DNA from 2 places in the Microbacterium sp. NPDC077184 genome. Region 2 is predicted to be linked to the other one. Evidence: predicted binding sites of a transcription regulator. Region 2 holds the regulator's gene; the other holds the start of a gene.
The links. Region 2 encodes LexA, which represses DNA repair genes until DNA is damaged. Its sites were predicted from a motif close to TCGAACANNTGTTCGA; they were not measured.
Positions count from the first base shown of each region.

Region 1: a site for LexA is predicted at 2,531-2,546, ahead of AB0O93_RS13170 (Rv2578c family radical SAM protein). Genes of this name have one in related genera too.

Region 1 is NZ_JBFBMM010000007.1:98,671-102,877, forward strand. It holds gene AB0O93_RS13155 (energy-coupling factor transporter transmembrane component T) at 1-151, shown strand, start outside; gene AB0O93_RS13160 (acyl-CoA dehydrogenase family protein) at 176-1,339, opposite strand; gene AB0O93_RS13165 (M15 family metallopeptidase) at 1,433-2,443, opposite strand; gene AB0O93_RS13170 (Rv2578c family radical SAM protein) at 2,555-3,634, shown strand; gene AB0O93_RS13175 (DEAD/DEAH box helicase) at 3,636-4,207, opposite strand, start outside.
Region 2 is NZ_JBFBMM010000006.1:235,276-239,482, forward strand. It holds gene AB0O93_RS12530 (prolyl oligopeptidase family serine peptidase) at 1-274, opposite strand, end outside; gene AB0O93_RS12535 (hypothetical protein) at 311-1,636, opposite strand; gene lexA (transcriptional repressor LexA) at 1,706-2,386, opposite strand; gene AB0O93_RS12545 (LysM peptidoglycan-binding domain-containing protein) at 2,664-3,032, shown strand; gene AB0O93_RS12550 (histidinol-phosphate transaminase) at 3,061-4,155, shown strand; gene hisB (imidazoleglycerol-phosphate dehydratase HisB) at 4,152-4,207, shown strand, end outside.

The DNA.
Region 1 (4,207 bases), on a different contig from region 2:
GGCGATGGATGCCCGCGCCTTCGGCGCCTACGCGGGCCGCACGGAACGACACCTGGTGCCGTTTCGTGCGCGCGATGTCGTCTTCGCGATCCTCTTCTGGGCGGCATCCGCCGCGGTGTTCACCACGACCTTCCCGTGGGCCATCGCCTGACGCGGAGCCCGCCGAACGGATCGCTCAGCGCTTGCCGGCGAGCTGACGCCCGACGATCTCGCGCATGATCTCGTTCGTGCCGCCGTAGATGCGGTGGACGCGGGCGTCGAGGAAGGCCCGCGCGATCGGGTACTCCATGATGTAGCCGTAACCGCCGTGGAGCTGAACGCACGCGTCGAGCACATCCCACTCGCGCTCGGTCGTCCAGAACTTGACCTTCGCCGCTTCCTCGGCCGAGAGCTTGCCGTCGCGATACGCCAGGAGCGCGCGGTCGATGTACGCCCACAGCGCGTCGACGGTAGTGGCGATGTCGGCGAGGGCGAAGCGGGAGTTCTGGAAGTCGATGATGCGCTGGCCGAACGCCTCGCGCTCTTTCGTGTAGGTCAGCGTCCAATCGAGCCCCGCCTGCGCGGCGGCCGCGGCGGCGACACCGATCGAGAGGCGCTCCAGCGGCAGGTTCATCATGAGCTGCACGAACCCCTGACCCTCGCGCCCGCCGATGAGGTTCGCGTCGGGAACGAAGACGTCACTGAAGCTGAGCTCGGCGGTGTCGTGCCCCTGGAAGCCCATCTTGTGGAGCTTCTTGCCGTGGTCGAAGCCCTCCGACGCGGTCTCGATGACGAAGAGGCTGAATGCGTCGGGGCGGTCGCCCTCGCCGGTCTTGACGAAGGTGACGACGATGTCGGCGGTGGCGCCCGAGGAGATGAAGGTCTTCGCGCCGTTGACGATGTAGCCGCCGTCGACCTTCTTCGCGGTCGTCTTGATGCCGCGCAGGTCACTGCCGGCGCCCGGCTCGGTCATCGCGAGCGCGCCGATGATCTCGCCCGTCGCCATGCGCGGAAGCCAGGTCTGCTTCTGCTCGTCGGTGCCCATATGCACGAGGTACGGAACGGCGAGGTCGTCCTGGATGCCGAAAGCCCCCGCGAGGCTTCCCGCACCCGCGGCGATGATCTCCTCGTTCACGACCGCACGGAAGCGGTAATCCTGCAGCATGCCCGCGCCACCGAACTCCTCGGGGACCGAAAGCCCGATGAGACCGGACTCGCCCGCCGCGCGCATCGTGGCGCGATCGACCTCACCGTCGGCATCCCACCGGGCGATGTCGGCGAGCGTGACGTAGCGCTTGACGAACTCCTTCACGACGTCGCGGAACGCCTCGTGATCCTCGTCGTAGATGTCGCGCTCCATGGCGTGGTCCTCTCGTCCTCGAGCAAACGGATGCCGTGAAATCGCATCCCGGATGCCAGGGTACTCAGTTCCACCGACATCCGTGACCGCGAATCAGCCGATGTAGTCCGGAGCGGGCTGCAGACCGAAGAACTCCTCCAGTGATTCCCACCCGGCCTCGTGATACTCCTGAGCGAGGGACGGACCGACGTAGCGCAGGTGCCAGGCCTCGGGAACATAGCCCGTCACGTCCGTCATCCCCTCGCCGTAGCGGACAATCCAGCCGTATCGCCAGGCGTTGTCATGCACCCAACGCCCCTGAGAGCTGCCGGCGAGGTCGTCGAGCGTGCCGCAGCCACCGTCGCACGGTACGACGTCGGCGGCGAAGCCGGACTGGTGCTCGCTGAATCCCGCACGGGCGCTCACCAGATCGGCACCCTCCACCCCGCGGCCGGCGACGTGGCTGCGGTAGGTGTCGGCCTGCGTCTCGAACGAGCGGAAACCGCTTGCGAGGGCGATCTCGCCCACCCCGGCGTCACGCGCGTCGGCGGCCATGGTCGCCAGCGCCGCCGCTGACTTCTCGTGCAGCGCACCGCCGCTGAGCGAACGCACCCCGTCGGGCATCGCGAGGGCCGTCGGCCGGAACGACATCGGCGCGTAGGGGCGGACCTTGTTCACGACCATCCATGTGCGTGCCGGATCGTCGAGGCTCACGCACGGCGCCCGGTCCTCCGTCACCGCAACGCGGAACGGCTCGGCGCCGCCGAACGCGGCGATGACCGCCTCGTCCTCTCCGGCATTCAGCGCAGAGACGACCTCAGGCAGGGCGCACGGATCCACCGCGGCAGCGAGCGCCGTCTGCTCGGGAACGGGCAACGCCGCGATCGGCCCGGCGAACGCGGGCACCTCCACCGCCGAGAGCGCGGCGGATTCCGCGCCCTCCGCCGCCGCGCCGTCCGGCGTCGCCGGAGCCGGAGCCGTCAGGCTGGTCAGCGTCGCCGACGCCCCCATGAGGAGGGCCGCGACCGCCAGCACGGCCGCGCCCACGCCGATCCGCGCACCGCGCGGCGCACCTGCGTGACGCGCGGCGGGTTCGGGGGATCCGGCCTGGAGCACGTCGGCCATTGTGCCCTGCCCACGGGGTCTCGCACGACCCGGGACCCGATCTCATCGCCACCGTTCTAATACGGATCACACCCCCTTGACTTAACATCGAACTTTTGTTCCCCTGAGACTATGCGATGGCAGGGACAGCGATTGGGCGAGACGGATGCCGGGGCCCTCCCCGGCATGGAGCATCTGGGCGGGTTCGTGCAAACCGTCACGACACCCGAGTTCAACGGCGTGGTCTTCCACGAGGTTCTCGCCAAGAGCGCCCTGAACCACGTGCCGACGGCATCCGGGGTCCCGTTCGATTGGACCGTCAACCCGTATCGCGGGTGCAGCCACGCGTGCACCTACTGCTTCGCGCGGGGCACGCACGAGTACCTGGAGCTTGATGCCGGCCACGACTTCGACAGTCAGATCATCGTGAAGGTCAACGTCGCCGACGTTCTGCGGCGCGAGCTCGCGCGCCCGACGTGGCTGCACGATCCGGTGATGCTCGGGACGAACACGGATCCCTACCAGCGGGCGGAGGGACGGTACCGCCTGATGCCGGGGATCGTCTCCGCCCTGACCGACGCGGGCACGCCCTTCTCGATCCTGACGAAGGGGACGCTGCTCCGCCGCGATCTCCCGCTCCTCGTCGATGCCGCACGCGAGGTCCCCGTGACCATCGCCCTGTCGATCGCCGTCTTCGACGACGCCCTGCAACGGGCGATCGAACCCGGGACGCCGTCCACCGCCGCGCGGCTCGACACGGTGCGCGCGGCCGCCGAGGCAGGCTTCCGGGTGACGGTCTTCCTGATGCCGATCCTGCCGCACCTGACCGACTCGGTCCCGGCGCTCGACGACGCGCTCCGCCGCATCGCCGACGCCGGCGCCACACGGGTGGTCTTCGGCGCCCTGCACCTTCGTCCGGGCGCGAAGGAGTGGTTCCTACGGTGGCTCGAGCGCGAGCATCCCGAGCTGGTGTCGTCGTACCGCGGTCTTTACCCGGGCGCGGCGGCGTACGCATCCAAGGCGTATCGCACCTGGCTCGCCAAACGAGTTCGACCGCTCTTACGCCGACATGGCCTCGGCGGGCAGGCGGAGGACGACAGCCCTCGCGGCGAAGGGATGCCGGGGCTCGCGCAACGGCGGTCGACCGCCGCGACGGTGGTCACCACCGCGCGGGGCCGCGCCGCGGCATCCGCCCCGGCCATGCTCTTCTGACTCAGGCGTCGACGTTCGATGCCTGACGGCCGGAGAGCTCCTCCAGCAGATCGTCACCCGGGCGCGCGTCCTCGAACGGCGCCTCGATCTCAGCACGGTCCAGGAGTTCACTCATGCGACGACGGCGCTGACGGGTGATCAGCGTCACGACCGTACCTGCGCGACCGGCACGTCCGGTGCGGCCCGACCGGTGGAGGTAGGTCTTGTACTCGTCCGGCGCGTCGGCCTGCACGACGAGATCGATGTCGTCGACGTGGATGCCGCGGGCGGCGACGTCCGTGGCGACGAGCACCTGGACACGGCCGGAGGTCAAGCGCTCGAGGTTCCGGGTGCGCTTGGCCTGGTTCAGATCACCGTGCAGCGCGAGGGCGCGGATCCCGGCATCGTCGAACTGCTCGGCGAGCGTCTCGGCGTAGGCGCGGGTCCGGGCGAAGACGAGCGTCTTGCCCTCCCGCTCGACCAGGGACGCGAGGATGTCGGCCTTGTCGCGGTGGTCGATCACGAGGACGCGGTGGTCGATCGTTCCGGAATCCTGGTCTTCACCGGCGACCTCGTAGACGGCGGGCTCCACGA
Region 2 (4,207 bases):
CTCCGCCGTACTCGTGGACGCGTGAACGGGCGTTCCAGGGCGGGGGCAGGAGCGTCCGGACATCGCCGTCCGCGTTGCGCGCCCGGACGGCGATGCGGCCGCCCTCGTCGGGAAGCGATTCACCCCACCAGATCTCTTCGCGCGCCGGCCCGGCGAAGTATGCGCCCTCGAGGCGGGGAGAGGAGCGGGCGACCGTTCGCGCGTCCAGGGGTGACGGCCATGCGCCCCAGGCGGGGGCGGACGCGGGAGCGGGGTTTTCCGAGGGGGTGGTCACCCCCTCCACGCTAGAGCGAAACCGTCGGAAGCGCCGCTACCGTGCCGTTTCGACCTCGACCTGTCGGATCTGCAGCACCTCGAGGATCAGCGCGACGCCGAGGGTCGTCAGGATCACGGCGACGACGTCGCCGATGCCGAGGGGGCGCAGCGCGAACAGCCACAGCACGGCACCGGCGGCCAGGAGGACGCGGACGAGGACGCGACGTGTCCCGAGCCAGCGGCCGAAGCCACCGGTGTCCACCCCCCACGCGGCGACGCGGGCGCGCGCGGAGGCGCCGGCGCGTCCGCCGGCGGAGCGCAGCGCGCGGGCGGGGCGGGAGCGCCCGAGCATCCATCCGGCGACGGCGACGAGGACGCCGAGGAGCGCGAGGACGGCGGCGGAGTGGGCCATCGCCCCGACCATCTGGGCGTAGATGACTTCCAGCGCCGAGGGCGAGAGGCCCGCGTCCTGCGCGACCGCCCCGACCCCGGCGCCGCCGAGGGCGAACCCGGCCGCGAGCGAACCGGCGCCGAGTGCCAACGCCACCCCCGTTCCGAGGACGGCGACGCTGCGGCGGCGGGCGAGGAGGATGCCGAGGCCGAAGAGCGCGAGCGTCACGACGGGAAGCCACCACCCGCCCACGGCGGCCGCGGCGTAGCCGGTGCGCAGGAGCGTCAGGTTCTGACCGTCCCCGAGGATGATCACCCGGTCGACGGTCGGGATCAGGCTCGCGACGCCGATCCCGCGATCCTGCAGGTTCGCCTTGACCCGTTCGACGACGGCGCCCAGCTGGATGCCGACCCCGTCGTCGGTCCGGACGACCAGGCCACCCCCGTCGGAGGTGGCCGCCGCGGTCAGCGCGCGATGGGCCGCTCGCGTCGTCGTCGCCCAGACATCGGTGAAGGCGTCGGAGGCCACCACGCGGGTGACCGTGGTCTGGACGAGGCTTTCGAGGCCTGCCGCGGCCGGCTGCTGGAGCAGCTCCAGGGCGGATGCCGCGCGCGGGGGGAGGCCGAGATCGCTGACGGCCGAGAACACCTCGGCCGTGAGGGCGTCGAAGTCGACCTGGTCGGTGATCGCCTCCATCGTCTCGTCGACGATGAGCGCCTGCACGGCGGGGTCGGTCGACAGCGGCGCGAGCGTCGACACGAACGCGTCCTCGTCCACGAGCTGGACGCGGGTCCAGGCGGACACGATCGACACGGGCACGAGGACGGCGGCGATGATGATGCACAGCGCGGAAGCGAGGCTGCGGAGCCCGCCGCGGCCGGTTCGCGGTGCGGGCTCGCCGTCACGGCGGACGGCCAGTCGGGCGTTCTCCGCTTCCAGCTCGCGGATGCGCGCCTCGAGCGCGGCCTGATCGGAGGACTCCATGGTCATGGGGCCATCATGGTGCACCCGCCGCGGTCGGCGTCGGAGGATCACCCCCGGCGGGTGAGCGCCCGGGAGTCAGACGCTGCGCAGCACGGCGACGACTTTGCCGAGGACGACGGCGTCGTCGCCGAGGATGGGTTCGAAGGCCGAGTTCCGCGGAAGCAGCCACGTGTGACCGTCCCTCTGGCGGAAGGTCTTCACGGTCGCTTCGCCGTCGAGCATCGCGGCGACGATGTCGCCGTTGTCGGCGCTCGGCTGAGAACGCACGACGACCCAGTCGCCGTCGCAGATGGCGGCGTCGATCATCGACTCTCCGGTGACCTTGAGCATGAACAGGTCGCCCTTGCCGACGAGCTGTCGGGGCAGGGGGAAGATCTCGTCGATCTGCTGGTCGGCGGTGACGGGGACACCGGCGGCGATGCGGCCCACCAGCGGCACCAGGGCGGCGTCGCCGACCGTGGGGGAGGCGTCCACGGGGCTTTCGGTGGCCGTGCCGGGCAGATCGATGAGCACCTCCATGGCGCGGGTCTTGCCGGCGTCCCGCCGGAGGTATCCGCTGAGCTCGAGCTGGTTGAGCTGGTGCGTGACGCTGGACAGCGACTTCAGCCCCACCGCATCACCGATCTCCCGCATGCTCGGCGGGTATCCGTGGCGGGCGATCGACCGCTGGATGACTTCGAGGATCGCCAGCTGCTTCTCGCTCAGGCTCTTGCGGCGCCGGGTGTGCGGCTTCTGAGATCCGGTGACGTCGCTCATCTCGGCTCCTGTCTCGCCCTGTGTCGCAGAGCGGTCTTCGAATGTCGGAGGTCCGTGGTGTGGTTCCGCTGTCGAAACCGTATCCGCACCTTCGGACCTTCGCCGGGATCGGAGGGGCGTGTCGCTTTCGACAGTGTCGGTCCCAGCCCGGCATTTGACATCCATCATAGTCGAAGATAGCTTCGGAAGAGAAGTTCGCGTGCGGCCCCTCTGGCCGGGGGTCGCATGCGAACTCCCGAACAGAGAGCGGCTCCGACCGATCTCAGAGGAGAAGAGCATGACCACCATCGACACCACCTGGTCCCCCCGTCCGATCGCCCCGCGGACGCGGCTCCGATTGACCACGCGGGGGCGCCGTGCGCTGGCGTTCGCGGTGGCGCTCCCGGTGTCCGCTGCGATGGCGATCGCGGTGATCAGCGGCGGCAGTGCCCTGGCGGGACGCGAGGCCGGCGCGCCGGAGGGCACGTTCTCAGCGGTCGTCGTCGCGCCGGGGGATTCGCTCTGGTCCATCGCCGAGCGCGTCGCGCCGGGCGCGGATCCGCGCGACGTCGTCGATGCCATCGTACGTCTCAACGCCCTCGACGGCGCCGGTCTGCAGGCGGGTCAGAGTCTCGCGATCCCCGCGGACTACGCGACCGGTCGGTGATCGGCCCGGGCGGGCGCGGCGCTCTACGATGGGAGGGGTGACCACCCGCTTGGAAGACCTCCCCCTGCGCGATGACCTCCGCGGGATGACACCGTACGGCGCCCCTCAGGCAGCCCTCCCCGTCGCGCTCAACGTCAACGAGAACACCCACCCGGTGCCGGAAGAGGTCGCCGACGACATCCTGGACGCGGTGGCGCTGGCGCTGCGCGAGGTCAATCGGTACCCGGACCGCGAGTTCACCGGTCTGCGCGAGGGGTTCGCGCAGTACCTCGGCCACGGCCTCGAAGCGGCGAATATCTGGGCCGCGAACGGCTCGAACGAGGTCCTCCAGCACATGCTGCAGGCGTTCGGCGGCCCGGGACGCCGCGCGTTCGGGTTCGCCCCCACCTACTCGATGTATCCGCTCCTCACGCGCGCGACGGGCGCGGAGTGGGTCGCCGGCACACGTGGCGAGGACTTCACCGTCGATCCGGAGGATGCGGCCCGGCAGGTCGCCGACGCCGGGGCGGACGTCGTGTTCCTCTGCGCGCCGAACAACCCCACCGGCACGCCGATGGGGCTGGACGCCATCCGCGCGGTGTACGACGCCACGGACGGCGTCGTCATCGTCGACGAGGCCTATCAGGAGTTCGCCCCGCGGGAAGAGCCGTCCGCACTCACGCTGCTCCCGGGCCGCGAGCGGCTCGTGGTGTCGCGCACGATGAGCAAAGCCTTCGCCTTCGCGGGCGCGCGGGTCGGATACCTCGCGGCGGATCCCGCCGTCGTCGACGCGCTTCGCCTGGTGCGCCTTCCGTACCACCTGAGTGCGCTCACGCAGGCGGCCGCGACCGCCGCGCTGCAGCACGCCCCGACCATGCTCCGGATGGTCGACGACATCGTCGCTCAGCGCGACCGCATCTCCGCGACGCTGCAGGCGCTGGGCTACCGCCCCTACGAGTCCTGGACCAACTTCGTGCTCTTCGGCGGTGTCGACGATCCCCGCGCCGTCTGGGACGGGCTCTACGAGCGCGGCGTCCTCATCCGGGACGTCGGAATCCCCGACCACCTTCGTGTGACGGCGGGGACCGAGGAGGAGACGACGGCGTTCCTCGACGCGTTGGCCTCGGTAGGATCGGGCGCATGAGCGCCGCCCGTACCGCCTCCCTCTCGCGTGCGACCAGTGAGTCTCGTGTCGA